DNA from 3 places in the Saccharopolyspora sp. NPDC047091 genome. Region 1 is predicted to be linked to each of the others. Evidence: riboswitches for the same ligand, from Rfam matches in the RefSeq annotation. Region 1 holds a riboswitch; each other region holds the start of a gene.
What was found. A riboswitch is a leader RNA that binds a small molecule or an ion and turns the genes downstream of it on or off. The one in region 1 is predicted to bind thiamine pyrophosphate.
Positions count from the first base shown of each region.

Region 2: it holds a riboswitch for thiamine pyrophosphate, as region 1 does, so the genes downstream of both, ABZ805_RS15305 (thiamine ABC transporter substrate-binding protein) here and thiC (phosphomethylpyrimidine synthase ThiC) in region 1, are expected to answer to the same signal.
Region 3: it holds a riboswitch for thiamine pyrophosphate, as region 1 does, so the genes downstream of both, thiD (bifunctional hydroxymethylpyrimidine kinase/phosphomethylpyrimidine kinase) here and thiC (phosphomethylpyrimidine synthase ThiC) in region 1, are expected to answer to the same signal.

Region 1 is NZ_JBEYUS010000049.1:15,428-24,692, forward strand. It holds gene thiO (glycine oxidase ThiO) at 1-68, shown strand, start outside; gene thiS (sulfur carrier protein ThiS) at 56-256, shown strand; gene ABZ805_RS20150 (thiazole synthase) at 258-1,019, shown strand; gene ABZ805_RS20155 (FUSC family protein) at 1,087-3,054, opposite strand; gene thiD (bifunctional hydroxymethylpyrimidine kinase/phosphomethylpyrimidine kinase) at 3,351-4,214, opposite strand; gene thiC (phosphomethylpyrimidine synthase ThiC) at 4,364-5,956, opposite strand; TPP riboswitch at 6,001-6,126, opposite strand; gene ABZ805_RS20170 (Uma2 family endonuclease) at 6,275-6,847, shown strand; gene ABZ805_RS20175 (peptide deformylase) at 7,077-7,655, opposite strand; gene ABZ805_RS20180 (DUF3263 domain-containing protein) at 8,026-8,328, shown strand; gene ABZ805_RS20185 (LytR C-terminal domain-containing protein) at 8,328-8,981, shown strand; gene ABZ805_RS20190 (AAA family ATPase) at 9,028-9,265, opposite strand, start outside.
Region 2 is NZ_JBEYUS010000030.1:13,771-23,035, forward strand. It holds gene ABZ805_RS15290 (DUF6157 family protein) at 1-414, opposite strand, end outside; gene ABZ805_RS15295 (FAD-dependent oxidoreductase) at 856-1,821, shown strand; gene ABZ805_RS15300 (4a-hydroxytetrahydrobiopterin dehydratase) at 1,891-2,184, opposite strand; TPP riboswitch at 2,254-2,364, shown strand; gene ABZ805_RS15305 (thiamine ABC transporter substrate-binding protein) at 2,411-3,457, shown strand; gene ABZ805_RS15310 (iron ABC transporter permease) at 3,454-5,052, shown strand; gene ABZ805_RS15315 (ABC transporter ATP-binding protein) at 5,052-6,089, shown strand; gene ABZ805_RS15320 (ABC transporter permease subunit) at 6,179-7,042, opposite strand; gene ABZ805_RS15325 (ABC transporter ATP-binding protein) at 7,039-8,016, opposite strand; gene ABZ805_RS15330 (outer membrane lipoprotein carrier protein LolA) at 8,016-9,158, opposite strand.
Region 3 is NZ_JBEYUS010000015.1:22,767-32,031, reverse strand. It holds gene ABZ805_RS09800 (Ig-like domain-containing protein) at 1-482, shown strand, start outside; tRNA gene ABZ805_RS09795 (tRNA-His) at 745-817, opposite strand; gene orn (oligoribonuclease) at 928-1,566, opposite strand; gene ABZ805_RS09785 (AMP-binding protein) at 1,624-3,297, opposite strand; gene ABZ805_RS09780 (hypothetical protein) at 3,369-3,584, opposite strand; gene ABZ805_RS09775 (hypothetical protein) at 3,753-4,142, shown strand; gene ABZ805_RS09770 (hypothetical protein) at 4,191-4,922, opposite strand; gene ABZ805_RS09765 (hypothetical protein) at 4,998-5,279, opposite strand; gene ABZ805_RS09760 (lipoyl domain-containing protein) at 5,601-5,831, shown strand; TPP riboswitch at 5,864-5,959, shown strand; gene thiD (bifunctional hydroxymethylpyrimidine kinase/phosphomethylpyrimidine kinase) at 5,953-6,840, shown strand; gene ABZ805_RS09750 (TenA family protein) at 6,860-7,579, shown strand; gene ABZ805_RS09745 (hypothetical protein) at 7,866-8,042, shown strand; gene ABZ805_RS09740 (polysaccharide pyruvyl transferase family protein) at 8,068-9,201, opposite strand.

The DNA.
Region 1 (9,265 bases):
GCCGCGAACCACCGGTCGCCGGACCGGTACCCGCAGGCGACGGAGGAGGTCGACCGTGCAAGTGGTGATCAACGGGGCGGAACGGCCCGTGCAGGCGGACGCGACGCTGGCGGCGGTGCTCGCCGAGTTCGGCGTGCCCGAGCGCGGGGTCGCGGTCGCCGTGGACGGGACCGTGGTGCCCAGGGCGAACTGGCGGGCGACGGAGCTCCGCGACGGGGCGGCCGTCGAAGTGCTCACCGCCGTGCAGGGAGGCTGACGTGGACGACGCGCTGGTGATCGCGGGCCGCGAGTTCGGCTCCCGCCTGATCACGGGGACCGGGGGAGCGGCGAACCTGTCGGTGCTGGAGCGGGCGCTGCTGGCGTCCGGCACCGAGCTGACCACGGTGGCGATGCGCCGCGCCGACGCCGGAGGACGCACGGGTGTGCTGGACCTGCTGCACCGGCTCGGCATCGAGGCGCTGCCGAACACCGCGGGCTGCCGCACGGCGGCGGAGGCGGTGCTCACCGCGCAGCTCGCCAGGGAGGCGCTGGAGACGAACTGGGTGAAGCTGGAGGTGGTGGCGGACGAGGACACGCTGCTGCCGGATCCGGTGGAGCTGCTCGACGCGGCCGAACAGCTCGTCGACGAGGGCTTCGTGGTGCTCGCGTACACCAACGACGACCCGGTGCTGGCGACCCGGCTGGAGGACGTGGGCTGCGCGGCGGTGATGCCGCTGGGTTCGCCGATCGGCACCGGGCTGGGCATCCGGAATCCGCACAACATCGAGATGATCGTGTCCCGCGCGTCGGTGCCGGTCGTGCTCGACGCGGGCATCGGCACCGCGTCGGACGCGGCGCTGGCGATGGAGCTGGGCTGCGACGCGGTGCTGCTGGCCAGCGCCGTCACCCGGGCCCAGGACCCGGAGCGGATGGCCGCCGCGATGCGCGCCGCGGTCGAAGCGGGCCGCCTCGCGGTCGGCGCGGGCCGCATCCCGCAGCGCTTCTGGGCGCGGGCCTCCAGCCCGGACCTCGCGCGGTGAACCGAACCGCCGCGACGTGACACGGCCCGCCCGACCTGCCTGGTCGAACGGGCCGCGCACCTGGTGATCAGCGGATGCGGAGCCGTTCGGTCCGCACGAAGTTGATCGTGTAGCTCTTCCACGGCTCGTTGCCGAGGGTCTGGTCGATCGCCGCGCGGGCGTGCAGCGCGTTCTCCACCAGCGAGCTGGCCAGCAGTTCCGTCTCGGGTGCCCCGGCGGACTGGATGTCCGGGATCTTCGGGTTGCTCCGCCCGCTGAGCAGCTGGTCCACCGCCTTGAGCGCGGGCACCGCCACCGCCAGCTCGTCCTCGGGCCGGAACGCCAGCGTCGCCACGTCCTGGCGCAGCGCGTCGAGCGCGATCGCCGCGGCCCGCGTGGTCTGCGGGTCCTCGTCCGAGTCCGGTTCGTCCAGCAGCGCGGGCATGCCCAGCAGGTCCTGGGTCCGCCGCAGCGCCAGCACGTGCGCGGACTGCATGGCGGCGCGGACCTGGTGGCCCTGCCCGGCGGCCCGCACGCTGCGCAGCAGCTCGGACACCGACCACACGGTGGACCGGATCGCCCCGCGCACGTCGGGCACCATGCTGCTGGGCAGCACGATGAAGCTGATGTAGCCGACGCCGAGCGCGATGGCCGCGCCGACGGCCGTGTTGGAAGCGAAGCTGATCGCGATGTTCGCGAGCGGCCGGTCCAGCCGCATCGCCTGGTCGACCACGGTCACCACGATCAGCGAGCTCAGCAGCACCTGGTAGTCGGTGCGCAGCCGTTCCACGCCGAGCAGCATGCCCACGACGACCACCGGCACCAGCAGGTACACCCCGGGCAGCAGCGTGATCAGCGCGGCCAGCACCACCACGCCGAGCACCGCGCCGCCGGTGCGTTCCAGCGCGCCGTTCATGCTGTCCCGCGCGGCGGGCGCGAGCACCACGTACAGCGCCAGCAGCAGCGTGGACGCGGACGGGTCGTCCAGCAGCAGCACGATCACCATGCCGACGGCGACGGCGAGCGTGCAGCGCAGCGCGTGCCGGAACAGCGAGGACCGCAGCGACAGGTGCGCCTTGATGCCGCCGATGGCGCGCTGGCGGCGGCCGCCGGGCGCGGGCGGGCTGGCGGCGAACTCGGTGCGCTGCACGACGGCGCCGCGGATGCGGTCGAGTCCTTCGTTCATGCCGCGCACCGCTTCCGGCAGGTCCTGCCTGCCGCCCGCGGCGACGACGGCCTGTGCCGGGTCGACGCGGGCCATCGCGGGCAGCCCGGTGCAGGCGCGGGAGCGCACCGCGCGGGCGAGTTCGGCGGCGACCAGGTCCGCTTCGACGACGATGCGGTGCAGCCGTTCCGCTTCGATCCGGTCGGCCCGCTGGGCTTGGGCGAGCAGCGTCTCGCGGGCGGCGCGGAACCGGGCCGCCCCGGCGAGGACCTGCCCGAGCCAGGTGCTCGACCCGTCGGCGCGCCAGGCGCTCGCGGCGATCTCCAGCACGCCCGGCCCCGGTTCGAGCAGGGTGCGGGCCACGGCGTGCCGGGTGGCGCGGGTCGGGTCGCCGATGCCGATGAGCACCCGCAGCACCAGCGCGAACGCGGCGCCCGCCCCGGTGGACAGGAACAGCATCCAGGCGGGTTCCCCGGAGCCGATGCCGGTGGTGGTGGCCACGAGGGTGGCGGCGGCGAAGGTCTGGCCGCTGACCCGGTACTGCTCGCCGATCGCGGGCAGCATCCCGGAGCCGAACACGACCACCGCCACGAGCAGCCCGGCGAGCACCGGCATCGCGTCGAGCAGCGGCCCGATGGCCATCACCAGCACCAGCGCGGGCCCGAACCAGGCGAACCGGTGCAGGTCGGAGCGCAGCGACCGGCCGCCGGCGGCGACCAGCGCGAACACGGCGGTGAGCCCGCCGATGAGCGCGGGGGTGCGCAGATCCAGCAGCCAGCCGACGGCGGTGGCAGCCACCGCGGTGACCAGCACCGCCATCGCGTATTGGCGTCGTCTGAGGTCGGGGGCACCGGCCTCGGTGTTGAGCCCGGCGAGGAGCCGGTCCTTCATGGTCGTCCACCCGGGTGCTGCCACGGCGGTCGCTTCGCTCCTGACGTTCTCGGTGCCTGTGCGGGACGGGCGCAGCGCGCGCGGCGCCGTCGCTCGGGAGCGCGGCGGGGGCTGCAGGCCTCACGCACTATGTCGACGGGACCCGCCCGGTGAGTTACCCGCGCGGGCCAAAATCACCCGATTCGGTATCTCAAGCTCGTTCGCGGCGGGTCCGCTGGGCCATTCGCGCGGTTGCCGCGCAGCGCTCGTGCCCGGCGACGGTACCGAGCGTGATCCGATCACCGGAACGACCCCGGTCAGATCGAGCGCGGGCTCACCCGCCAGAACGTCGAGACCGGCCCGACCCCGGCGCCGAGCGGGTAGGCGTGCTCGACGCTGCGCGTCACGAACCGCTTGCCCGCGGCGACCGCGTCCGGCATCGCCGCGCCCTTCGCCAGCGCCGCGGTGATCGCCGAGGCGAACACGTCGCCCGCGCCGTGCGTGTGCACCGTCGAGTAGCGCGGCCCGGGCAGCGGGATCGCGTCGGTCCCGTCGAACAGCAGGTCCACGCACTCCGGATCGTCCAGCAGGTGCCCGCTCTTGATCAGCACCCAGTCCGGGCCGAAGTCGTGCACGGCCTTCGCCGCGTCCAGCAGGTCGTCCCGGCTGCGTGCGTCGATGCCGGTGAGCAGCCGCACCTCGTCCAGGTTCGGCGTCACCAGCGTCGCCCGCGGGAAGGCCTCGTCGCGCAGCGCGTCCAGCGCGTCCGGGCGCAGCAGCGGTTCCCCGCTGCGGGACGCGGCGACCGGGTCCACGACGAACGGGGTGCGGCGGCCGCGGCCGATGCCGTGCTCGTCGCAGGCGGCGAGCACGGCCTCGATGGTGGCGGCCGAGGACAGCACCCCGGTCTTCGCCGCGTCCACTCCGATGTCGGTGGCGACGGCGCCGATCTGCGCGGCGACCGTCTCCGGCGGGATCTCCACGAGACCGGTGACGCCGACGGTGTTCTGCACGGTCACCGCGGTCACGGCCGTCATGCCGTGCACCCCGCAGGAGAAGAACGCCCGCAGGTCGGCGTGCATCCCCGCGCTGCCGCCGGAGTCCGATCCGGCGATGGTCAGCGCCGTCGGCGGAGCCGTGTCGTGCGCGGGTCGTTGCAGGTGGGCGGGCGTCTCGTGCATCCGGCCCATGCTACGACCCTCTCCCGGCGTCGATCCGGCCCGTGCGGAACCTGCCGATGCGAAACACCGGAGCACCGCCCACCGCGTCCGGAAGCGGGTGAACGGACCGTTCGTCCGACCGGATGGGACGAACGGTCCGTTCACTCCGATCAGCTCACGATGGGGAGGTAGACCTCGCCGCCGGAGCCGGTGAACTCCTCGGACTTCTCCCGCATGCCCTCCTCGATCGCCTCGACGCTGGTGAGGCCGTGTTTCTCGGCGTAGTCGCGCACGTCCTGGGTGATCTTCATGGAGCAGAACTTCGGCCCGCACATCGAGCAGAAGTGCGCGGTCTTCGCGGGTTCCGCGGGCAGCGTCTGGTCGTGGTACGCCTTCGCGGTGTCCGGGTCGAGCGCCAGGTTGAACTGGTCGGTCCAGCGGAACTCGAAGCGCGCCTTGGACAGCGCGTCGTCCCACTCCTGCGCCCGCGGGTGCCCCTTGGCGAGGTCACCGGCGTGCGCGGCGATCTTGTAGGTGATCACGCCGGTCTTCACGTCGTCCCGGTCCGGCAGCCCGAGGTGCTCCTTGGGCGTGACGTAGCAGAGCATCGCGGTCCCGGCCTGCGCGATCATCGCCGCGCCGATGCCGGAGGTGATGTGGTCGTAGGCGGGCGCGATGTCGGTGGTGAGCGGGCCGAGCGTGTAGAACGGCGCCTCGTCGCACAGCTCCTCCTCGAGCCGCACGTTCTCCGCGATCTTGTGCATCGGCACGTGCCCGGGGCCTTCGATCATCACCTGCACGTCGTGCGCCCGGGCGATCCCGGTGAGCTCGCCGAGGGTTTCGAGCTCGGCGAACTGGGCGCGGTCGTTGGCGTCGGCGATGGAGCCGGGCCGCAGGCCGTCGCCGAGGGAGAAGGTGACGTCGTACTCGCGGAGGATCTCGCACAGCTCGGAGAAGTGTTCGTACAGGAAGCTCTCCCGGTGGTGCGCCAGGCACCAGGCGGCCATGATCGAACCGCCGCGGGAGACGATGCCGGTGACGCGCTGCGCGGTCAGCGGCACGTACCGCAGCAGCACCCCGGCGTGCACGGTCATGTAATCCACGCCCTGCTCGCACTGCTCGACCACGGTGTCCCGGTAGATCTCCCAGGTGAGCTTCGCCGGGTCGCCGTTCACCTTCTCCAGCGCCTGGTAGATCGGCACCGTGCCGACCGGCACCGGCGAGTTGCGCAGGATGCGCTCGCGCGTCTCGTGGATCCGCTTGCCGGTGGACAGGTCCATGATCGTGTCGGCGCCCCAGCGGGTGGCCCACACCATCTTCTCCACCTCTTCGGGGACCGAGGAGGTCACCGCCGAGTTCCCGATGTTCGCATTCACCTTCACCAGGAACTTCTTCCCGATGATCATCGGTTCGCTCTCGGGATGGCGGTGGTTGGCGGGTAGCACCGCGCGGCCGCGGGCGATCTCGTCGCGGACGAACTCGGCGGGCAGGTCCTCGCGGGCGGCGACGAACTCCATCTCGCGGGTGATCGCCCCGGCCTTGGCGGCGGCGAGCTGGGTGGGGTGCTCGCGGTGCCAGCCGTCGCGGGTGCGGGGCAGGCCCACGTGCACGTCGACGGTGGCGGCGTCGTCGGTGTAGGGCCCGGAGGTGTCGTAGACGTCGAGGTGCTCGCCGTTGCTGAGCTCGATGCGGCGGGCGGGCACCCGCAGGTCGCCGACCTCGCGGTGCACCTTGCGGGAACCGCTGATCGGTCCGGTGGTCACACCCGGGAAATCGGAGTCCACAGAGGACGGTTCAGGACGCACGTCGGCCACGGCCGTTCACTCCCTACGCCGGCATTATCCGGTCAGGTTCAGGCGGTCGGCGGCCCCGGATCGGATGATCCAGCCGCCCTCTCAGCCCGCTTCCGGTGCGAGCTCCCGCGATCAGTTGTCGGCGCCGAGGCTAGCCCCGCGATGCCGTCCTGCCAAGTCCCGGCTCGCCGGGGGCGGCGGCGGCCACGCACGTGACCAGGGTGGATGACGGCCCGATTCAGCCGAAGATACCATCGGTGATCAAGTGGTCACAGGAGGTGATCGGCCGTGAAGGCCCGTCCGAACGTGGAATCCCGCTGCTGCCACGAGCTCCGCGCGCTCCGGAGCCGCACCGCCCTCCCGCCGGGCTGGCGGTCGGAGGCGATCGACGGGCGGATGGTGCTCTCCCCGCCGCCGGAGCCGGGGCACGAGCTGATCGCCGACTCGGTGGTGCGGTGCCTGTACGCGGTGCTGCCGTCGCGGCTGGTCGTCCTGCGCGACCCGGTCGTACTGGTCCAGGACGGGCCGTGCGTGCTCGTGCCGGACCTCGCCGTCGTCCCGCGCGACCGAGCCGGCGGCGACCCGGCGGAAACGGGTGCGCACGCGCTGCTCGCGGCGGAGATCGCGGTGCGCGGCGGCACCGGCTCGGGCCGGGGTGCCAAGCTCCGCGCGTACGCCGCGGCGGACGTCCCGCTCCACCTGCGCATCGACCGCTACGCGCCGAACGGGCCCACCACCACCCTGTTCTCCGAGCCGGCGGGCGAGGCCTACCGCGAATCGCACGCGGTCCCGTTCGGCAAGCCGCTCGACCTGCCGTCCCCGTTCGACGTCACCTTGGAAACCGAGGCCTTCCCCCGCTGAACGGCCCCGCCCGTCCGCGGAACCCGCCCGGTGAAGCGCGTCTTTCGCCTGTCAGCGGCGAAGCCGCTGAGCCGCCGACCACGCACGCCACCGGCACCGCCGCGGGTTCTCAGCTGCTTCCTCGCGAGGACAGCGTTTTCGCCTGTGGCGGAGCCACCGGTGAAAACGATCCCGCAGCGAGGAAGCAGCTGAGGTTCCGCCAACCGCCCCGCCCGCAACGGGAGAAGGCTCAATCCTCCTCAGCGAACGGATCGCCTTCGATCGCCGGGTCCCAGGAGAAACCGGGAACTCCCCATCCGTTGCGCTTGACGGCCTTCTTCGCGGCCCGCGCGTTCCGCCCGACGAGCCGGGTCAGGTAGAGGTGCCCGTCCAGGTGGTCGGTCTCGTGCTGCAGGCAGCGGGCGAAGAAGCCGGTGCCCTCGACCTCGACCGGCGCGCCGTCCACGTCGAAGCCGGTGACCTTCGCCCAGCTCGCCCGGCCGGTGGGGAACGCTTCGCCGGGGACGGACAGGCAGCCCTCCCAGTCGTCTTCGGGGTCGGGCATGGTCTGCGGGAGCTCGCTGGTCTCCAGCACCGGGTTGACCACCACGCCGCGGTGCCGCACCCCGTCGTCGTCGGGGCAGTCGTAGACGAAGACCCGCAGGTCCACGCCGATCTGGGTGGCCGCCAGCCCGGCGCCGTTCGCGGCGGTGTTCGTCTCGAACATGTCCTCGACGAGGGTGCGCAGCGCGTCGTCGAACCGCTCGACGGGGCGCGTGGGGTGGTGCAGCACCGGGTCGCCCACGATGCGGATCGGGTGAACAGCCATGCGGCGGAGGGTATCGGTAGCGGTCTCCGGGGCGCCTCGGGAGTGGTGGCGCGGAGGTGCGCGCCGCCCATCGGAGTGATCTTCGCCGGGCTGCCGGTGGATCTCCGCCGGGGGCGTGTTGGCCGCGCACGGCGGGCGGGCTCGCGTGATGTAATGGGCTTGGAATCACACCCGTGTGATTCCGGCGAACGCGGGGGCCCCGGATCGCGACGCGAGGAGCCAGATGGACGCCGCCCAGATGCTGACCGTGCACGAGATCGCCCGGCAGTGCGAGGAACTGGCGCGTACCGACGGGCGCGGAGCGGCGGGTGAACCCGCGTCCGGCAGGCACCTGCGGGCGGTCGACCCGCCCACCGAACCGCTGCCGCGCATCCCCCCGGATGAGTCCACTTCGGACGATCAGGAGCCCGCGGCGGAGCGGGGTCTCGGCGACCGCGAGCTGAGCATCCTGGCGTTCGAGCGGCAGTGGTGGAAGAGCGAGGGTGGCAAGGAGCGGGCCATCCGCGAGTTGTTCGACATGTCCGGCACCCGGTACTACCAGGTGCTGAACGATCTGCTGGACGACCCGGCGGCGGTCCGGGCCGATCCGATGCTGATCAAACGTTTGCGCAAGGTGCGGGCGAGTCGGCAGCGCGCCCGGCAGGCCCGCCGACTGGGAATCGAGTGGCACTGATGACTTCCGGGGAACCCCCGACCAGCCCGTCCGCCGCGAAGATCGGCGGTATCGCCCTCATCGGCGTGGGCGCGCTATCGGCCGTGCTCGGCCTGACGACGCTGGTCTCCGGCGGGTCCGACGACGCGGCCGCGCCGCCGGTGGACCAGCAGCAGACCTCGGCTCCGCTGCCGCCGCTGCCGCCCGGCCCGACGAGCTCCGCGCAGCCGCCGACCTCGTCGGTCGCCGAACCGCCGCCCGCCGCGGACGAACCGCCCGCGCAGACGCCCGACCCGGAACCGCAGGTGCCGCCGGCGAACCAGCCGCGCCCGGACTCGCCCGGCTCGGACTCGACCGGTTCGGACCACCAGCGGCAGCGGATCGTGGTGCGGGTCTACAACAACAGCACCATCAAGGGCTTGGCGCACCGGGCCGCCGACGAGTTCCGCAGCGCCGGGTACGAGGTGCCGGAGGTCGGCAACTACTCGCAGGGCGTCATCCCCACCACCACGGTGTACTACCGGCCGGGCACGCCGGAGGAGGCGCAGGCGAAGGAGATCGCCGTCGCGTTCCAGGCCCGCGCCGAACCGCGCTTCGAGGGCCTCGCCCCGGCGAGCCCCGGTGTCATAGCGATCATCACGAACGACTACCAGGGCATGCCGAAGGGCAGCTAGCGCCCGGTGCGCGGCCCCGCCGAGCGGGTGGGCCGCGCACCGCGGATCAGCCGCGCCGGTCGGCGTAGGACTCCAGGGACGCGAGCTGCGCCGGGTCCAGCGAGGGGCGCACGGCACCGCGCGCCGCCGCCAGGTGCGCGGCCGTCACCTCCGCGGCGCTGAGCGACTCGCGCATCGCGGTCAACGCCGCCTCCCGGACCAGCGCGGCGCAGTCCGCCGCCGAGTACCCGTCCAGCTCCGCCGCCACCGCCGCCAAGTCCACATCGGACGCCAGCGGCGTGTTC
Region 2 (9,265 bases), on a different contig from region 1:
CAGCGCCTTGGTGCGGGTGATCGGTTCGCCCGACTCTCCGGTGCGCCGGCCGGAGGTGAACTCCGCGTACTCCGGGCCGTCCACGGCGTACAGGGCCAGGCGGCCGCGGGCGTCGGCGTGGATGCCCCAGCCGTAGCGCTTGCCCAGCGGCGAGGAACGCAGGCAGGCCCTGCTCCGCGCGAAGAACTCCCGGCGGGCGTCCGCCCGCTCCTCGTCCGGGATGGCGGCCCGGTCCGCGAAGACGGTGAAGATGACGTCGCCGGACGTGAACTCGTACGGGTGCTCGGTGATCAGCCGGTAGGTGCGCGCGGCGACCGACGGCGCCTCGGCGTTCAGCGGGGGCACCGTCGCGGTGGTGACCGGGCAGTCCTCGGCCACCTCGATGAACGTGTTCGTGCGATCGACCCGTTCCATGGCCGGAACGGTACGCCGGGGGACCGACGTCGGATGGGGAAGCGGCCGCTCCTCGAATCCGGTCCTCCTCGCCTCGGACCGCGATCGGCTGACCCCCGATCGATGACGAACACCGGGCGAACGCGATTCTCCGACCCGCCGCCCCCTCCGCTCGGGCACGTCCGGGTGAAAGGCGGGCGGGGCCGGTAGCGCAGCGCGGCCCGCCGCGAACCGTCGGCGACGCACCCCGGAGCAACGGAGTCGCACGCCGTGACCAGGCGATTTACGTTGTGCGCATGCAGCACATCACCCTGATCTGCGGAGACTGCAACGGCAAGGGGTGCAGCAACTGCGGCGGCACCGGAACGATCACCATCGTCGAGGACTAGGGCCGCGCCGAGCGCCCGCGAACCCCGCCCCGAGCAGGCCGTGCGCGACGGGGAACGCTGCTAGCGTGCCGAAATGGCCGCCAACGGGACCGTTCTGGTCATCGGATCCGGGGTGATCGGGCTCAGCACCGCCGTGGTCCTCGCCGAATCCGGCGTGCCGGTGCGCGTCCGCACCGACGAACCACCCGCCGACACCACCTCCGCCGTCGCCGGCGCGATCTGGGGTCCGGCACTGCTGCAACCCGCCGCTCGGGTGCGCAAGTGGGTCGCCGACACCTACCACCGGCTGGTCGAGCTCGCGGCCGACCCGGACAGCGGGGTGCACCTCGCCACCGGGCGGATGGCCGCGCGCGTCGACCTCGGCGACCAGCTGCCGCCCGAAGCGCTGCTGCTGCCCGACCTGCGCCCCTGCACCGCCGACGAGCTGCCCACCGGATTCCGCAGCGGTTACCGGGCGACGCTCCCGTTGATCGACATGCCGCGCTACCTCGACCACCTCACCGGCAGGCTCCTCGCCGCGGGCGGCGAACTGCTGATCAGCCCGGTGTCCTCGCTGGCCGACGCCGCGGGCGAAGCCGACCGCATCGTCAACTGCACCGGCGTCGGCGCGCACGAACTCGTCGGCGACCCCGGGGTGCGCCCGGTGCGCGGACAGCACGTCATCGTGCGCAACCCCGGCATCACCGAGTACTTCGTGGAAGTCGGCGCAGGCCCCGAGTTCACCTCGTACGTGCCGCACGGCGACCACGTCGTGCTCGGCGGCGTCGCGCGCGAGCAGGACTGGTCCCGCACGCCCGACCGCGAGGACGGCGCCGCCGTGCTGCGCCGCTGCGCGGACGTCGAACCGCTGCTCGCCGGGGCCGAAGTGCTCGGCGCCACCGTCGGACTCCGCCCCGGCCGCGACGCCGTCCGCCTCGAAGTGGAGCGGTTCGGCGGCGCCACCGTCGTGCACGACTACGGGCACTCCGGCTGCGGCGTCTCGCTGTCCTGGGGCTGCGCCGCCGAAGCCGCCGAACTCGTCCTCCACCCGACGCGCTGACCGGGCGGGGCGGCAGCAGCGGAGCCGGCTCCCCGCGCAACGGCAGCCCGCGGCCCAGGTCGGCGCGGCTCAGGCCAGTGCGTCGACCACCCCGTCGATCTCCTCGGCCAGCGTGAAGTCCTTCGCGGTCAGACCACCCGCCGAATGCGTCGAGAGGGCGAACACGACGGTGCGCCACCGGATGTCCAGATCCGGGTGGTGGTTCTCGCTCTCCGCGATCTCCGCGACCCGGTTCACGGCCTGGATGGCCTGCGGGAAGCTCGCGAACTCCACGCTCCGCACGATCGTGGTGCCGTCCTGGGCCCACTCCGGCAGGCGGGACAGCGACTCGGCGACCTGGGTGTCGTTCAGCAGTTCGGTCATGCCCACATGGTGGTCGTCGGACGGCCGGAACGCGACCGTCGACCCCCGGCCCGGTGGTGGCACGTAGACTGCCGTCGCCACGGGAGTCCAGCGCGCTGGGCTGAGAGGAGGGGCGAATCCCCTCGACCGTCCGCACCTGAACCGGATCATGCCGGCGCAGGGAGGTGTCGCGATCAGCTCGAGTTCGCACGCGTGGCCGAGACCGGTGTGCTACTCGGGAGGACCGTTGAACCCCTTACTGCGCTGGGCCGCGGCACTCGCCGCAGCCGCGCTCACCACCGGATGTTCGCTCATCGGGAGCTCCGGCGAGGACACCGCGGCGCGCACCGTCACCCTCGTCGCGCACGACTCGTTCGTCGCCGACCCCGCGCTGCTCGCCGACTTCGAGAAGCGCAGCGGCATCCACCTGGAAGTCCGCAACAGCGGCGACGCCGGAGAGCTGACCAACAAGCTGGCGCTGTCCCAGGCCGCCCCGCTCGGCGACGTCGCCTACGGCGTCGACTCCACCTTCGCCTCCCGCGCGCTGCGCTCCGACGTGTTCGCCCCCTACCGGCCCGCCGCGGCCGACCGCGGACCCCAGCGCTACGCCCAGGGTGGGCAGGACCGGCTCACCGCCATCGACGTCGCCGACGTGTGCATCAACATCGACCCCGCCTGGTTCGCCGCGCACCGGCTGCCGGAACCGGCGACGCTGCAGGACCTCACCGACCCGCGGTACCGGAACCTCACCTCGATGCCGGACCCGACGACGTCCTCCCCGGGGCTGGCGTTCCTGCTCGGCACCATCGACGCCTTCGGCGAACCCGGCTGGCAGGACTACTGGCGTGCCCTCGACGCCAACGGCGTGCGGCTCTCCTCCGGCTGGGAAGAGGCCTACAACCAGGACTTCTCCGGATCCACCGGGCAGGGACCGCGGCCCATCGTGCTGTCCTACGCGTCCTCGCCCGCCGCCGAGGTCGACGACAGCGGAGCGCCGCGCACCAAGGCGCTGCTCGACACCTGCTACCGGCAGGTCGAATACGCGGGCGTGCTCACCGGCGCCGCGGACCCGCAGGCGGCGCGAGAAGTCGTGGACTTCCTGCTCTCGCCCGAATTCCAAGGCCAGGTCGCCGACCAGATGTACGTGTACCCCGCGCTCGACGGGGTCGCGCTGCCGAAGGGGTGGACGGCGAGTGCACCGCTGCCGCCGCGGCCCAGGGAACTGCCCGCCGACGAAGTGGAGAACAACCGGGACCGGTGGGTCGAGCAGTGGCGGACGCTGGTCCGGGGATGACCGGCGAACTCCGGCGCCGGGTGCCGGTGGCGCTGGCCGCGGTGCTCGTCCTCGGCTTCCTCGGGGTGTTCTTCGCCTGGCCGGTCGCGGCGATCATCGGGCTCGGCGTGCGCGGCGACGTCGGAGCGGTGCTGGCCGAGCCGTCCACCTGGCGCCTCGTCGGCTTCACCCTCGGCCAGGCCGCCGCGTCCACCGCCGTCGCGCTGCTCTGCGGACTGCCGCTCGCGTACGTGCTCGCCCGGCTCGTCGTGCCCGGCAAGGGACTGCTGCGGGTCGCGGTGACCGTGCCGTTCGTGCTGCCGACGATCGTCGTGGGCATGGCGTTCCGGGCGCTGTTCGGCGCCGACGGGGGAGTGCTGCCGATCGTGCTGGCCAACGCGTTCTTCAACGTCGCCGTTGTCGCGCGCACCGTCAGCGGGCTGTGGAGCCACGTGGACCGGCGGATGGAGGACGCCGCGCGCTCGCTCGGCGCCGGACGACTGCGCACCTTCAGCTCGGTGACGCTGCCCGCGCTGCTGCCCGCGATCGGGTCGGCGGCGGCCGTCGTGTTCCTGTTCAGCGCCACCAGCTTCGGAGTGGTGCTGGTGCTCGGCGGGGGACGGCTGCGCACCTTGGAGACCGAGATCTACCTGCGCACCGTGCAACTGCTGGACCTGCCCGGCGCCGCGGCGCTCTCCCTGCTCCAGCTGGTCGCCGTCGTCGCCGCGCTGCTCGTGGCCACCCTCGCGCGCCGCCGCCGGGAGACCGCGCTGCGGCTGCGCGCGCCCGCGACCACCGCCCGGCCGCCGCAGGGCGCGGAGTGGTGGATCGTCGGGCTAGCCGGTGCCGTGCTGTGCGCGCTGCTCGCGCCGATCGCCACGCTGCTGGTGCGGTCGGTGTCCACCCGGGACGGGTGGGGGCTCGCGGGATACCGCGCGCTGCTGGGCAGCGGGCAGCCCGGAACCTTGGAGGTCACCGGGCTCGAAGCCGCGCTGAACTCGGTGCGCACCGCGGTGGACGCCACCTGGATGGCACTGCTGCTCGGACTGCTCGCCTCGTTCGTGCTCGTCGCCGTGCGGCGGCGGTTCGTCGCCGAGAGCCTCGACCTCGCGCTGATGCTGCCGCTGGGGGTGTCCGCGGTGACCGTCGGCTTCGGCTACCTGATCACGCTCGGCTCGCTGCCCGGGGACCTCCGCACCTCACCGCTGCTGGTGCCGTTCGCGCAGGCGCTGGTGGTGACGCCGCTGGTGATCCGCACCGTGCTGCCGGTGCTGCGGGCCATCGACGACCGGCTGCGGCAGGCCGCGGCGACGCTGGGTGCCGGACCGTGGCGGGTACGCCGCGAGATCGACTTCCCGCTCGCGGTGCGCTCGGTGCTGGCCGCCGCCGGTTTCGGATTCGTCGTCGCGCTCGGGGAATTCGGCGCTACCAGCTTCCTGGCCCGGCCCGATGCGCCGACGCTGCCGGTGGCCATCGCCCGGCTGCTCGGCAGGCCGGGCGAACTCAACTCGCAACTCGCCTACGCCGCCTGCGCGCTGCTGATGATCGTCACCGTGCTGGGCGTGGTGCTCATCGAACGGCTGCGGGTGGGCACCGACGCCGTGGAGGACTTCTGATGGGGCTGGAAGTGCAAGGGCTCACCGTCCGCTTCGGCGACACCACGGCGGTGCGCGACGTGCGGCTCTCGGTGCTGGACGGCGAGGTGCTGGCGCTGCTCGGCCCGTCCGGCTGCGGGAAGTCCACGCTGCTGCGGGCCGTCGCCGGGCTCGAGCGCCCCACGGCGGGCTCCGTGCGCTGGAACGGGCGCGACCTCGCCGCCGTGCCGGTGCACCAACGCCGGTTCGGGCTGGTCTTCCAGGACGGGCAGCTGTTCCCGCACCGGAACGTGGCGGGCAACGTGGCGTTCGGCCCGCGGATGCGCGGCGTCGGCGGCGCGGCCCGGGCGGCGCGCGTCGCCGAGCTGCTCGAACTCGTCGGGCTGGCCGGGTACGAGGACCGGCGGGTCACCGACCTGTCCGGGGGCGAGGCGCAGCGGGTCGCGCTGGCTCGGGCGCTGGCCGCCGATCCGGAGCTCCTGCTGCTGGACGAACCGCTCTCCGCGCTGGACCGGATGCTGCGCGAGCGGCTCGCGGTGGACCTGGCCGCACTGCTCGGCCGCGGCGAGTCGACCGCGCTGGTCGTCACGCACGACCACGACGAGGCGTTCACCCTCGCCGACCGGGTCGCCGTCATGGCCCGCGGCACGATCTTGCAGGCCGACACTCCCGACCTGCTGTGGCGCCATCCCGCGGACGAGGAGGTGGCCGCGTTCCTCGGCTGCACCACCTTCCTGCCCGCGGAGGTCCGCGACGGCGTGGCGACCTGCGCGCTCGGCGCCGTCGACGTGACCGCGAAGGACGGGGCGGCACGGCTCGGACTGCGAGCCGCCGGAGTGCGCGCCCGGCGCATCCGGCCCGGCGATCCCGCACCGGCAGGACCGCTCGGCGCGGTGCGCGAGCGGGTGCACCGGCACGACCACGTCCGGCTCGCCGTCACCGTGCCGGAGCTCGGGCAGGTGGAGGCCGTCGCGCACATCGCCGACGCTCCCGCGGTCGGCGACGAGGTCCGGCTGCGCCTCGACCCGGACGGGGTCGCGCTCGTCGGCGGTGACTGACCTCGCCTGCTTCGTCCGCCGCGTTCGCGAGCCGTCCGGCTCCGGTGCGGTGGTTCCAGGGCCGCGGAAGCCACCGCACCGGACCTCGATCAGACGTCCCGGGTGACCATGCGCAGCACTGTCGCCGAGAGACCGATCACCAGGTAGCAACCGGCGCGCAGCAGGCCCGTGGACAAGGTGTCCGTGAAGATCGGATCCCGCAGCACGTCGATCACGGCCGACCAGTCGGTGGTGATCAGCAGCGGGCGCATCCACTCCAGCGACGGCACGGTGCCCAGCACGCCGAACACGATCAGCGCCGCCATGGTCCCGGTCATCACCACCAGCGGGTGCTCGGTCAGCGAGGACAGCGCCAGTGCCACCGCGCCGACCGCCGCCATCTGCGCCGCGCACCACAGCACCGCCAGCGCGATGCGCCCCAGCGCCGCGCCGAGCGACAGCGTCGTCCCGGACAAGGTCACCAGGCCGTCACCGCCGACGATGATCAAACCGGTGAGCAGGCCGCTGACCGCCAGCACGAGCACGGACAGCAGCACCATCAGCAGCACGCCGGCCGCCTTGACGCCCACCAGCCGAACCCGGCTGATCGGCGCGATCAGCAGCCCGCGCAACGTGCCGTGCGAGGTCTCGCCGGCGATCGCGTCCGCCGCGACCATCGCCACCACCAGCGGCAGCAGCATCGTCTGCGCGAGCACGATGCTCGCCACCGGCAGCACCAGCCCGTTGCCCGCGACCGCGCTGAGCACCGGTGGCCCGCCGCCGCGGCTCGGACCGCCGGTCAACGCGATGCCCGCGCCGATCAGCACCGGCAGCCCCGCCAGCATCAGCAGCGCCAGCAGGTTCCGCGGCCGCCGCAGCACCCAGCGGAACTCGGCCAGCAGCACCCTGCCCAGCGGTGCTGAGCGGCGCGCCTGCGGGGCCGCGACAGCCTCGGCCGGTGCGGGGGCGGTCATGATTCCTCCTCGGTGAGCCGGGCGAACAGGTCTTCCAGGCCCGCGCGCCCGCGACGTGCCTCGTGCACCCCGACGTCGGCGCGGACCAGCGTCGCCACCACTTCCGGAGCGTCCACTTCGGACAGTTCCACCCGCAGTGCGCCCTGCTCGGTCCGCGCCGAGATCCCGCTGTCCCGCAGCGCTTCCAGCCCGGCGTCGAGGTCCGGCGTGGCGACCACCAGGTGCGGCCCGCCCGATTCCAGCAGGCCCGCCAGCTCGCCCTGCGCGACCAGCGTGCCCCGGTGCATCACGGCCACGTGCGTGCAGGTCGCCTCCACCTCGGACAGCAGGTGCGAGGACACCAGCACGGTCGTCCCGACGGCGTGCAGCTCGGCGATGATCTGCCGGATCTCCCTGGTGCCCGCCGGGTCCAGCCCGTTGGTCGGTTCGTCGAGCACCACCAGCTCCCGCGGCACCAGCAGGGCCGCGGCCAACCCCAGCCGCTGCTTCATGCCCAGCGAGTAGCCGCGGAACCGGCGACCCGCGGCGGCCGCCAGCCCGACGCGGTGCAGCGCCCCGTCCACCGCGGCCCGGATGTCCGCGCTCGCCAGGTCGGGTTCCATCGCGGCGCACCGCAGCAAGTTCTCCCGCCCGGACAGGAACGGGTGGAAGCCCGGGCCCTCGACGAGCGCCCCGACCCGGGGCAGCACGCGGTCGGACTCGTCCGGCAACGCGTGCCCCAGCAGTTCGACCGAGCCCGCCGTGGGCTTGATCAAGCCCAGCAGCATCCGGATCGTGGTGGTCTTGCCCGAACCGTTCGGCCCGAGCACCCCGACCACGGCGCCGCGGGGCACGGCGAGATCGATGCCCGCCACCGCCACGGTGTCGCCGTAGGTCTTGCGCAGACCCGAGGTCCGCGCGGCGTACACCTCGACCGCGGCGGGGGCGGACGTCGCCGCCCCCGCCTGCTCGGCCTGGTCGGCCACTTCGGTCATCACGGAGTCCCGATCGCGGCGGTGAGCACCTGCTCGGGAACCGCACCGGCCGCGACACGCCCGTCGGAGGTGACCAGGGCGGAACCGACCTTGGTGCTGATCAGCCAGCCGTCACCCCACGGGCCGTTGATCGGCTTGCCCAGCTGCTGCGCCATCGCCTGCGGGTTCATCCGCTCGCCACCGCGCTTCCCGTCCTCGCCGCGCGGCGAACCGGGGCGGTCCTGCTGCGCCGCCTGCTGCGGCAGGTGCGCGACCAGCACGGTGTCCCAGCCGTCGCCGACGACGGTCGGGTGCTGCCCGGCGTGCTCCGGACGGTCCTCCGGGCGACCTTCCCGGTGGTGCCGATCCCCGGCAGGGGCCTCTTCGACCTTCGCACCGGCCGGTGGGGTGAAGCGGAACATCGCCGGGTCCGGCTGGGACAGGTCGAGCTCGGAGAACCCGGCGCGCAGCGCCGGTTCGTCCGAACCGTTGGTCAGCACGGTGACCTCCAGCGGCGAGCGGGTCTGCGCGTCCACCGCGAGCCGGACCTCGCGCAGCACGGTGCGCTCGGTCGGCTTCGGCGTCAGCACCAGCTCGTAGGCGTCCCGGCCCGCGACGGTCGCGGTGCCGTCCACGGCGACGTCGCTGGTCTGCCGCAGCCGCTCCACGATGTCCCGGGAGAGCGCCGCCGGGTCCCGGTCGACGTCCTCGCCGCCGTGGCCGAGCGGTCCGCGGCCGTCCGCGTCGCCCGGGTGCTCCGGCTTGGTGGTCTTGGTGGCGGTGCGGGACTCCGAGTCCCACTTCCACAGCGCGGTGCCGTCGTCCACGACGGTCACCTCGCCGGACGACGAGGGCAGCGAGGCGCGCTTGTGCCCCTCCCCGTCGTTCCACACCCGCAGCGTGCTGCTCCCGTCGCCCAGCATCGAGCCAGCCCCGCCGTCGACGCCCGGCAGCGCGGGGAGCCCGAGCGCGTTGTCCACCCGCACCGTGCCGGTCAGCGCCGGGGGAGTCGAGGTCAGCACCGATTCGACCAGCTGCTCCGGCGCGACCGGCGGTAGCTGCGGGTCCTCGTCCGCGCCGGCCGGCAGGCTCAGCACGGTGAGGCCGAGCAGCCCCGCCAGTCCACCCGCCGAGGCGGCGACCATGACGTTCCTGCGTTTCATGCGGTCCTCCTGGTGATCCGATCCGCTGCCCTGAGCGTGATCCCGCACAGCTGAGATGGACCTGAGAGCTCCTCTCGAGCTGAGAAGGATCTCAGGAGTGGCTGCGC
Region 3 (9,265 bases), on a different contig from region 1:
CCATCACCATCGGCGACGCCGTCGTGCTCCACGCCGACGGCTCCAGCCACACCATGTCGATCGACGTCAACGGGGTCACCCAGCGGACCATGCCGGTCTCCCTCGGCAAGCCCGCCTGGCCGTCCAACAACGGCGTGCACGTCGTCACCGAGCACCACGCCACGAAGATCATGGACTCGTCCAGCTACGGCCTCGACGTCGACAACGGCGGCTACCGCACCGAGGTCAAGTGGGCCGTGCGCATCTCCAACGGCGGCGAATTCCTGCACGCGGCCCCGTGGTCGGTCGCCCAGCAGGGCAGCAGCAACGTCAGCCACGGCTGCATCAACATGAGCGACGCCAACGCCAAGTGGATCTACGACCTGCTCAAGAAGGGCGACGTCGTCGAGATCACCAACTCCGGCGGGCCGAACCTGCGGTCCTGGGACGGTTTCGGCGACTGGCAGGTCCCCTGGACGGAATGGACGGCGGGCAACCGGTGAAGATCGCTCGCCCTGCTCGGCGGGGCGAGTGGCGGAACCTCAGCGGCTTCCTCGCGAGGACGGCGTTGTCGCGCGTGGCGGAGAGCCACCTGTGAAAACGATCCCGCAGCGAGGAAGCCGCGGAGAATCCGCGGCGGTGCCGGGCGCGTGCGTGGTCGGCGCTCAGCGGCCTCGCCGCTGACGGGAAAAAGTGGTTCGGGGATTTCCGTTCCCCCGCAATGCGAAAGGCCCGCTCCGGGAAGGAGCGGGCCTTTTCTCGCGGGGTGAGTGACGGGATTCGAACCCGCGACTCCTGGGACCACAACCCAGTGCTCTACCTACTGAGCTACACCCACCGCAGCTTCCGATCGGCCGGTGAACCCGGTCGTCCGGAGCAACACGAATATCCTAGCGTGCGCCGCGCGGCGGGCTGCGACCGGGCTCCCGGCCGGGTGCGGAACCGGTATCACTCCTGGTCGGAGCTCCGGCCGGTGCCCGCCGGGCCGTGGCCGGCCAGCAGGTCCGCTGCGACGGCCTGCGCCTGCTCGGTGGTCGGCCCCGGCTCCGCCACGAACGCGGTCCGCCGGTAGTACGCCAGCTCGCGGATGGACTCCCGCACGTCCGCGAGCGCGCGGTGCGCCAGGCCCTTCTCCGGCTGCGCGTAGTAGATCCGCGGGAACCAGCGCCGGCACAACTCCTTGATGGAGGACACGTCCACCATGCGGTAGTGCAGGTGCGCGTCCAGCGCAGGCATGTCGCGGGCGATGAACCCGCGGTCGGTGGCGATGGAATTGCCCGCCAGCGGCGCCGACACGGTGTCCGGCACGTGCTCGCGGATGTAGTCCAGGACGCGTTGTTCGGCCTCGGCCGTGGTGACCGCGGAGCGCCGCACCTCCTCGGTCAGCCCGGAGCGGGCGTGCATGTCCCGCACCACCTCGGGCATCCCCGACAGCGCCTCGTCCGGGGCGTGGATCACGATGTCCACGCCCTCGCCGAGGATGTTGAGGTCGGCGTCGGTGACCAGGGCGGCGATCTCGATCAGAGCGTCCTTGCCCAGGTCGAGACCGGTCATTTCACAGTCGATCCACACTAGACGGTCGTTCACCTCACCGAGCCTAACGCGGTGCGGCCGGGCACCGGGATCGCACCGGCGCCGCGCAGATCACCGTTCGGTATCGGCGGAACCCTCGCGCAGCCGCGCGGGCACGACCTTGCCGGTGGCGTTGCGCGGCAGCTCGGACAGGAACACGACGTCGCGGGGCAGCGCGAAACCGGGCAGCGCGGGCCGGACCCGTTCCCGCACCGCCTCGCCGTCCAGCTCGGCGCCGTCGACGAGCACCACGTACGCGGCGAGGCGCTGGCCGAACTCGGCGTCGTCCACGCCGATCACGGCGACTTCGGAGATCTCCGGCAGCGTGGCGATCGCGTCCTCGGTCTCCTTCGGGTACACGTTCTCGCCACCCGAGACGATCATGTCGTCCTCGCGGCCCACCACCTGCAGCCGCCCGGCCTCGTCGATGCGGCCCAGGTCGCCGGTGGCGAGCATGCCGTCGCGGACCTCCTTGCCACCGCCGCCGGTGTAGCCCTCGAAGAGCATGTCGTTGCGGACGAAGATCCGCCCGGTCTCGCCGTCGCGCACCTGCGCGCCCTGCTCGTCGAGGATCCGCACGCTGGTACCGCGCGGCGGGCGCCCCGCGGTGCCGGGGGAGTCGGCGAGCTCGCGCGGCGTGGCGATGCTCACCCACGACGCCTCGGTGGAGCCGTAGAAGTTGTAGAGGACCTCGCCGAACACGCGCTGGAAGCGGGTGGCGAGGTCGGCAGGCAGCGCCGAACCGCTGGCGGCCACGATCCGCAGCGACGACGTGTCGTAGGGCTCGATCGCCTCCCGCGGCAGGTCCAGGATGCGCTGCAGCATCACCGGCACCACGAACAGCGCCGTCGCGCGGTGCCGCTGCACGGCCGCGAGCGCCTGCTGCGGCTCGAACTTGCGGCGCAGCACCAGGGTGGCGCCGATGGCCGAACCGAGCTGGAACGCGGCCAGGCCCCAGGTGTGGAAGATCGGCGCCGCCAGCATGATCCGCTCCCCGGCGCGCAGCGGCATCCGGGACATGATCGTCGCCGCGGGGCCGACCCCGGGCGGCGCGGGCCTGCGGGCGCCCTTCGGGGCGCCGGTGGTGCCGGAGGTGAGCACGATGATCCGCGCGTGCCGGGGGCGGCGCGGCAGCGTACCGGTGGCGGAGCTGCCGATGAGGTGCTCCAGGGTGGCCTTGCGGGTGGTGCCCTCGGTCCAGGCGAGCACCACGTCGAGCTCCAGGTCGGGCAGCGCCTCGACGAACTCGACGTCGGCGATGAGCAGGTCGGCGCGCTGCTCCTCGAGCACGGTGCGCATCTGGTGCGGGCGCAGCCCGGTGTTGAGCAGCACCACGTCGGCGCCGATCTTGCCGCAGGCCACGATGGTCTCGACGAGCCCGTGGTGGTTGCGGCACAGCACCGCGACCCGGCTGGTGTCCCGGATGCCGCGGGCGCGCAGCCCGCGGGCGAGGCGGGTGGTGCGCTGCTCCAGTTCGAGGAAGCTCAGCGCGCCGCGCTCGTCGATCACGGCGGGCCGGTCGGGGTGCCGGATCGCGGCGACGGCGTAGCCCAGCGCGGGGGTGACGCCCCAGCGCCGCCAGGCGAAGACGATGCGCAGCAGCTTGTCCGGGCGCATCGGGCGGACGACGCCCTGCCGGGTCAGCAACCACAGCGTCTGCAGCGGTGGGGCGAGGCGATCCGCCCCGGCCCGGACGGCCGCCTTCGCCGCCTCGCCTCGTGTCCGTATCGCCGGCCGTCGCAACATCGCCACGCGTCTCCTCCGATTTAGCTACTCATCGGTAGATAATGCCTCGGGGGACGACGCGGGGGAAGGGCTCACCGGTCCGGAACGGGGTGTTCCGGTGCCGCCGCCGACACCACGGCCTCCCGGATCGCGGCCCGCAGGCGGCCCGCCTCCAATGGTGCCAGCACCGCGGTCTCCCCGGGCGGTGCGACGACCACGACGTTGCCCTGGTTCACGTACACCGCCATGTTCCGCCGCCGGCCAGCCACATCGCGGCAGCTCACCTGCCACTGCTCGTTGTCGGTCACGCGACCTCCCCTCCCTCGCGGGACGTTCGTCCGGTACGTCCTCCGGTAGTAAGACGACTCAGGATCACCGACGTGACGGGTGTTCGCCTGATTAATCTTGGAATTTCCACCGGGAGGTTGCCCGCGGGGTTCCGCCGCCGGTCGGAGCGGCCCTGGGAGACTGCGATCATGGCTGGTTACGACAGGTTGCTGTGGCGCACCCTGCACCGCGTGCTGCTGGTGCTCGCGGTCGGCGTGCTGGGTCTGCTGCTCGGTCTCGGGCACGGCCCGAGCCGGGCCGACTCGCTGTTCGGCGTCCTCGTCGTGGCGCTCGTGGCGCTGCCGGTGTGGATCACGTACCAGCGGATGACGCCGGTCGCCCGCGGCAACCTGCGCGCGCTGCCGCGGCACCGGCCGCTGATGGCCGCGATGATCGGGCTGCTGGGCCTGGTGGCGCTGCTCGTGCTCTGCTGGACGCTGTTCAACGCGCTGAACCCCGGCACCCTCGCCCCGCTCACGCTGGCGCTGGTGGGCGTGGTGCTCGCGGCGCTGGTCGCGCTGCTGAACCGCGTGCTGTGAACGGGTTCCCCGCGGCCCCGGTCGAGCGGGGCCGCGCGGGGGAACCGGTCAGACCGGGCGGACCGTCAGCGCGCCCGGCTCGGCGGTGAACGTCAGCGCACCCTCGAAGTCGGCGATCGGCAGCTCGTCCCGCACCAGCCGGTGCGGCGCGTCCGCGGTCTCCACCTGAACTTCGGTGGCGGCGAAGGTCTGCTCGGCGAAGTCCGGGCCCGCGAGCCGGACCTCGAGCCGCTGCTCGTGCAGCGTGATCGCCGCGGAACCACCCGGCACCGAGACCGGCTCGCCGTCGGCGGTGACGATCAGGCTGCCCTGGCCCTCGGTCTCCGGGCGCACCGCGACGTGCGAGAGGGCGACGTCGCGCCGGTCCTCGGACGCGGTGACGCCGATGACGTCCCGCGACTCCGGCCCGCCCGTCTCGTCGCCGCGCACGGCCAGCAGCGGGGCGCGCAGCTTCGCGGCCAGCCGGTACGGCTGCCAGGAACCGGCGCCGATCAGGTTCACCACCGAGGTGATCTCGCTGTCGGCGAGCAGCCGCTCGCTGCCCACGGCCGGGGTGATCTCGATGGCCGCGACCCCGCGCTCCTCCAGCAGATCGCGCAGCGCCTTGGCGCGCAGCCTGCTGTTGCGGTCGAACCCGCGGGTGATGGCGACGGCTCCGGACGTCCCGCCCTGCGCTGCGGCGTCGGCGAGACCGGCCAGCGGAGCCCAGACCTCCGCCGGATCCGGCCGGGTGGAGCGGCGGGAGCGGGCGGACTGAGGGGCGTCGGCAGTGGTGTCCATTGCGTCAACTTTAATCCGCCACGCAGGGTCGCCTCACTAGGCGATCAGCTGTCGGCGGTGTGACTTCCCTCGCGCCTACGCGTCCCAGGTGGTGACGACGAGATCGCCGTCACGTTCCAGCTGTTCGTCCACGGCCCGCTCGCACTCCGCGCAACGCTCCGTGATGCGGCGGCTCGACGGTTCCTTGGTGGCCGGCCAGGTCTCGTGCGGGAGCTTGATCGTCGTGTCGCAGAGGGTCTGCACCGGATCCCCGGCGGGTCTGGCGCCCGGGCGCACCGTGATCGCGTGCCGGAGGCGCTTGCCCGCTCCGACGATCCACCACACGTGCTCTTGATCGGGGAACATGTGCCGTCCCACCCCCATACCTGTCAGGACGACCCGCGGGCGCAGTTCGTCCGGCTTCGGTCCACTGGCCGGATCTCGAACTCTAGACGGAACGACCAGCTGCCACGTTGCATTCGCGTAGCGGCGGCTGGCGCCGGCTGCGCTGCTCCGATCGTGTGAGAGCGACTGTTCGGCCCAGCGGTCTGACCCCGCCGCTGACGTGCTGCTGCGCCGCTCGACCCAGCGAACCGAGCCCGAGATCTGCTTGTGGTGAGAAGGATCACCGATCATGCTGATCGCCGATCTCCGCGCTCGTCGTCCGCGGACGAGTCGAGCGGAAGAGGAGGCGCGGCCGTGACGGACCTGCACTTCCCACGTCCGCCCGAGGATCCGCAGGAACCCGGTTCGCTCACCCGCTGGCTGGTCCGGGACGGCGCCCGGGTCCGCAGCGGCGCCCCGGTCGCCGAAGTGCTGACCGGTGGAACGCCGCGCACGGTGCGCGCCCCGGCGAGCGGGACGCTGTGGCGGCAGGGCAGGGCGGGGGAGCGGTTCACCGCGGGCGCGATCATCGGCCTCGTCGAGTGAACCGCCGGGTTGACGCCCGTTGCTAGGTTGGGGCCAGTGACGCGGGGTGCCCGGGCGACCGGGCTGAGAGCAGACCCGTCGAACCTGACCTAGTTCGTGCTAGCGGAGGGACGTCACCGACGTGACCACTCGTGCTGCCCAGACCGGCCGTCCTGCCCAGACCGGCCCTGCTGACCAGACCACTCGTGCCGCCCGGTCCGGCTCCGGGCGGATCCCGAACGTGCTGACCATCGCGGGCACCGACCCCAGCGGTGGGGCCGGGATCCAGGCCGATCTGAAGGCCTTCTCCGCGAACGGCGCCTACGGCATGTCCGTGGTGACCGCGCTGGTCGCGCAGACCACCACCGGTGTCGCGGAGGTCCGCGAGGTGCCGCCGGAGTTCGTCACCGCCCAGCTGGCGACGCTGCTCGACGACGTGCGGGTGGACGCGGTGAAGATCGGGATGCTGGCGAACGCCGAGGTGATCCGCGCGGTGGTCGCCGTGCTGGACCGCTACGCCCCGCCGCACGTGGTGCTGGATCCGGTGATGGTCGCCAAGAGCGGGCACCGGCTGCTCGCCGACGACGCGGTGGCGGTGCTGCGGGACGAGCTGCTGCCGCGGGTCGACCTGATCACCCCGAACCTGCCGGAGGCGGCGGACCTGCTGGGCGAACCGGAGATCACCGGCTCGGCCGGGATGGCCGCGCAGGCCGAGCGGCTCGCGGACCTGGGCGCCAAGCAGGTGCTGCTCAAGGGCGGGCACCTGCGCGCGGAACCGGCGAGCGCCGACTTGTTCCGCGGCGACGGGGAGGTGCGTTGGCTGCGCAGCGAGCGGATCGACACCACGAACGACCACGGCACCGGCTGCACGCTGTCGGCGGCCATCGCGGCGCTGCGCCCCCGCAGGCCGGACTGGGCGAGCGCGGTGCGCGACGGCAAGGAGTACCTGACCGAGGCGTTGCGGGCCGCGGAGCGCCTCGACGTGGGGCGCGGGCACGGGCCCGTGCACCACTTCCACCGCTGGTGGTGAGATCGGAGGAGCGGAGATCATGAGCAGGTTGCCCGATCCGCCCGCGGGCGGTTTCTGCGCTAAGGCCTGGGAACGCACCGCCGAGCTGCAACGGGCCGTGGTGGCGCACCCGTTCAACGCGGCGCTCGCCGACGGCACCCTCGACCGGGAGCGGTTCGCGTTCTACATCGTGCAGGACGCCCGCTACCTGATCGCGTTCGCGCAGGCGCTGTCCGCGGCCGCGACCCGGTCCGATGATCCGGCGGACGCGGCGTTCCTGGCGGGGGCCGCGCGGGGTGCGCTGGTGGAGGAACGCCGGTTGCACGCGGGCTACGTCGAGGAGTTCGGGCTGTCCGCGGACGATCTGGCGGGCGCGGGCGTGGTCACCTCGCCGTCGTGCACCGCCTACACCTCGTTCCTGCGGGCGAGCGCGCTGGTGGACCCGTACCCGGTGCTGCTGGCGGCGGTGCTGCCGTGTTTCTGGGTGTACCAGCACGTGGGCAGCGAGATCCTCGCCGCCGTCGGCGACGCGTCGGCGCACCCGTACCGCCGGTGGATCGAGACCTACGCCGACGAGGAGTTCGCCGAGGCGGTGCTGGCGGCCCGCGAGCTCACCGACCGGGCGGCGGCCGCCGCCGACGAACCGGTGCGGGAGCGGATGCTGGCCGCGTTCACCCGGGCGAGCGAGTACGAGTGGATGTTCTGGGACGGCGCCTGGCGGCTCGAGCAGTGGCCGACGGCGCGGTGGATCCCGCGGTGAAAGTCGTTGCGGCGGCACGGTTTTCGCACGTCGGCGGGCCGCCCGATCCGATCACCCTCCGCAACGGCCGCCCGCGCGCGACGGGGGCGGTGCCGCGGGTGGTCAGCGGTGGTGGGGGCGCTCGCGAGCAGCGTGATCAGGAGCACTTTCGGACCGTGTTAACGAACACCCTCAGCCACGACGATGAGGCAAACGACACGTTCGTTCGGCGTGTTCGGTCGTGGGGGGTCCGCCTCCCACCGCGCGGGGTTCGGTGGCCTTGAGTACGGGGACTTCAATTCTGATCATGCTGGCGGGGATGCTGGTGCCGGTGCTGGCCGCAGCCCCCTTCTACATCGCCGACCGCCGGGCGGACGCCGAGTCCGCCCAGGCGGAGACGGAGCCTGAGACATCGTCCGCGGACATCCACGTGCTGCGGCCCCGCGCCGAGGGCACCTGCGAGACCGGGCAGGCGGCGGCCTGATCGCGTCGCCGCCCGGCTCGGCGGTTCAGTCCCCGTAGATGGACCAGGCGAGCTTCGACTTGGCCTCCTGCAGCGCGTCCAGCGTCGACCGCTCGTAGCCGCCCTCCTGCGGCTGCGGCGGCACCTGGAGGCCTTCGCTGAGGCCCCAGCCGGAGCCGCGCTGGATCAGCGAGCGGTGCTTGTTCGTGTAGTACCCGGAGTTGATCGACACGGCGACGCCGTGCGCCCCGGCCGCCGCGGCCATCAGGTGCATGTGGAACCGGGTCGACAGCCAGCGCTGGCCGGCGGCCGCGGGCAGCCCGTGGTCCATGATCTCGGAGAACGGGTAGAAGCGGGCGCCGGGCAGGTCGTGCTCGACGAGGGCGAACACCTCGCGGTCCACCCGCGGGATGCCTTCGATGACGCCGACCTGCTCGGGCCGCACGTCCCAGGCGCGCAGCGTGTCGAGCAGGAACCCGGCCAGCGCGGGCACCGTGACGTCCAGCAGGTCCGACTGCAGGCAGATCATCACGTCGCGCAGGTCGTCGGTGCGGTACAGCTCGGGGGCGATGCCGAAGAACATGTCGTCGCCGGTGGCGGTGAGCTGGCCCGCGGAGTCGAGCAGTTCGGCGGACGGTTCGTCGCGCACGTCGATCAGCTCGAACTGCGAGGCGAGGTTGCGCACCAGCGGGCGCGCCTCCTCCGGTGTCGGCCACAGGCCCTGCCCGGTCATCACGGCGCGCCCGCCGGAGCGGCGCACCGCGGCGACCGCGCCCGCCAGCAGCCCGTAGTGCCGCGGCCAGATGGAGTTGATGAACCCGCCGCCGATGATGTGCACCAGGTCGGCGCGCGCGGCGAGCTCGATGCCCGCCAGCCAGTGCGGCGCCAGCCCCGGGTTGATCATGGCGTGCTGCACGAACGACGCCACCTCCCACGGTTCGTCGGAGGGCGCCGACCAGCACAGCCGCCACAGCGTGTCGGTGAACCGGACGTGCGGGTGCAGGTGGCCGAGCAGTACTTCGCTGGGGCCGGGGTTGGGGCAGTCGAGCCACACCTCGCTGTCCGGGGCGACCTGGGCGAGGTACTTCAGCCAGGTCGCGGCGATCAGCTCGTCGCCGTAGTTCGGATTCCCGGTCGTGGCGACCAGGTACAGCGTGGGGGGCGTTGCGGGACTCGACACTGGGTTCTCCACCGTTCGGGTTCGCGGCTGGGCGCGGTAGGCGCCGAACCTAACAACACGGTGC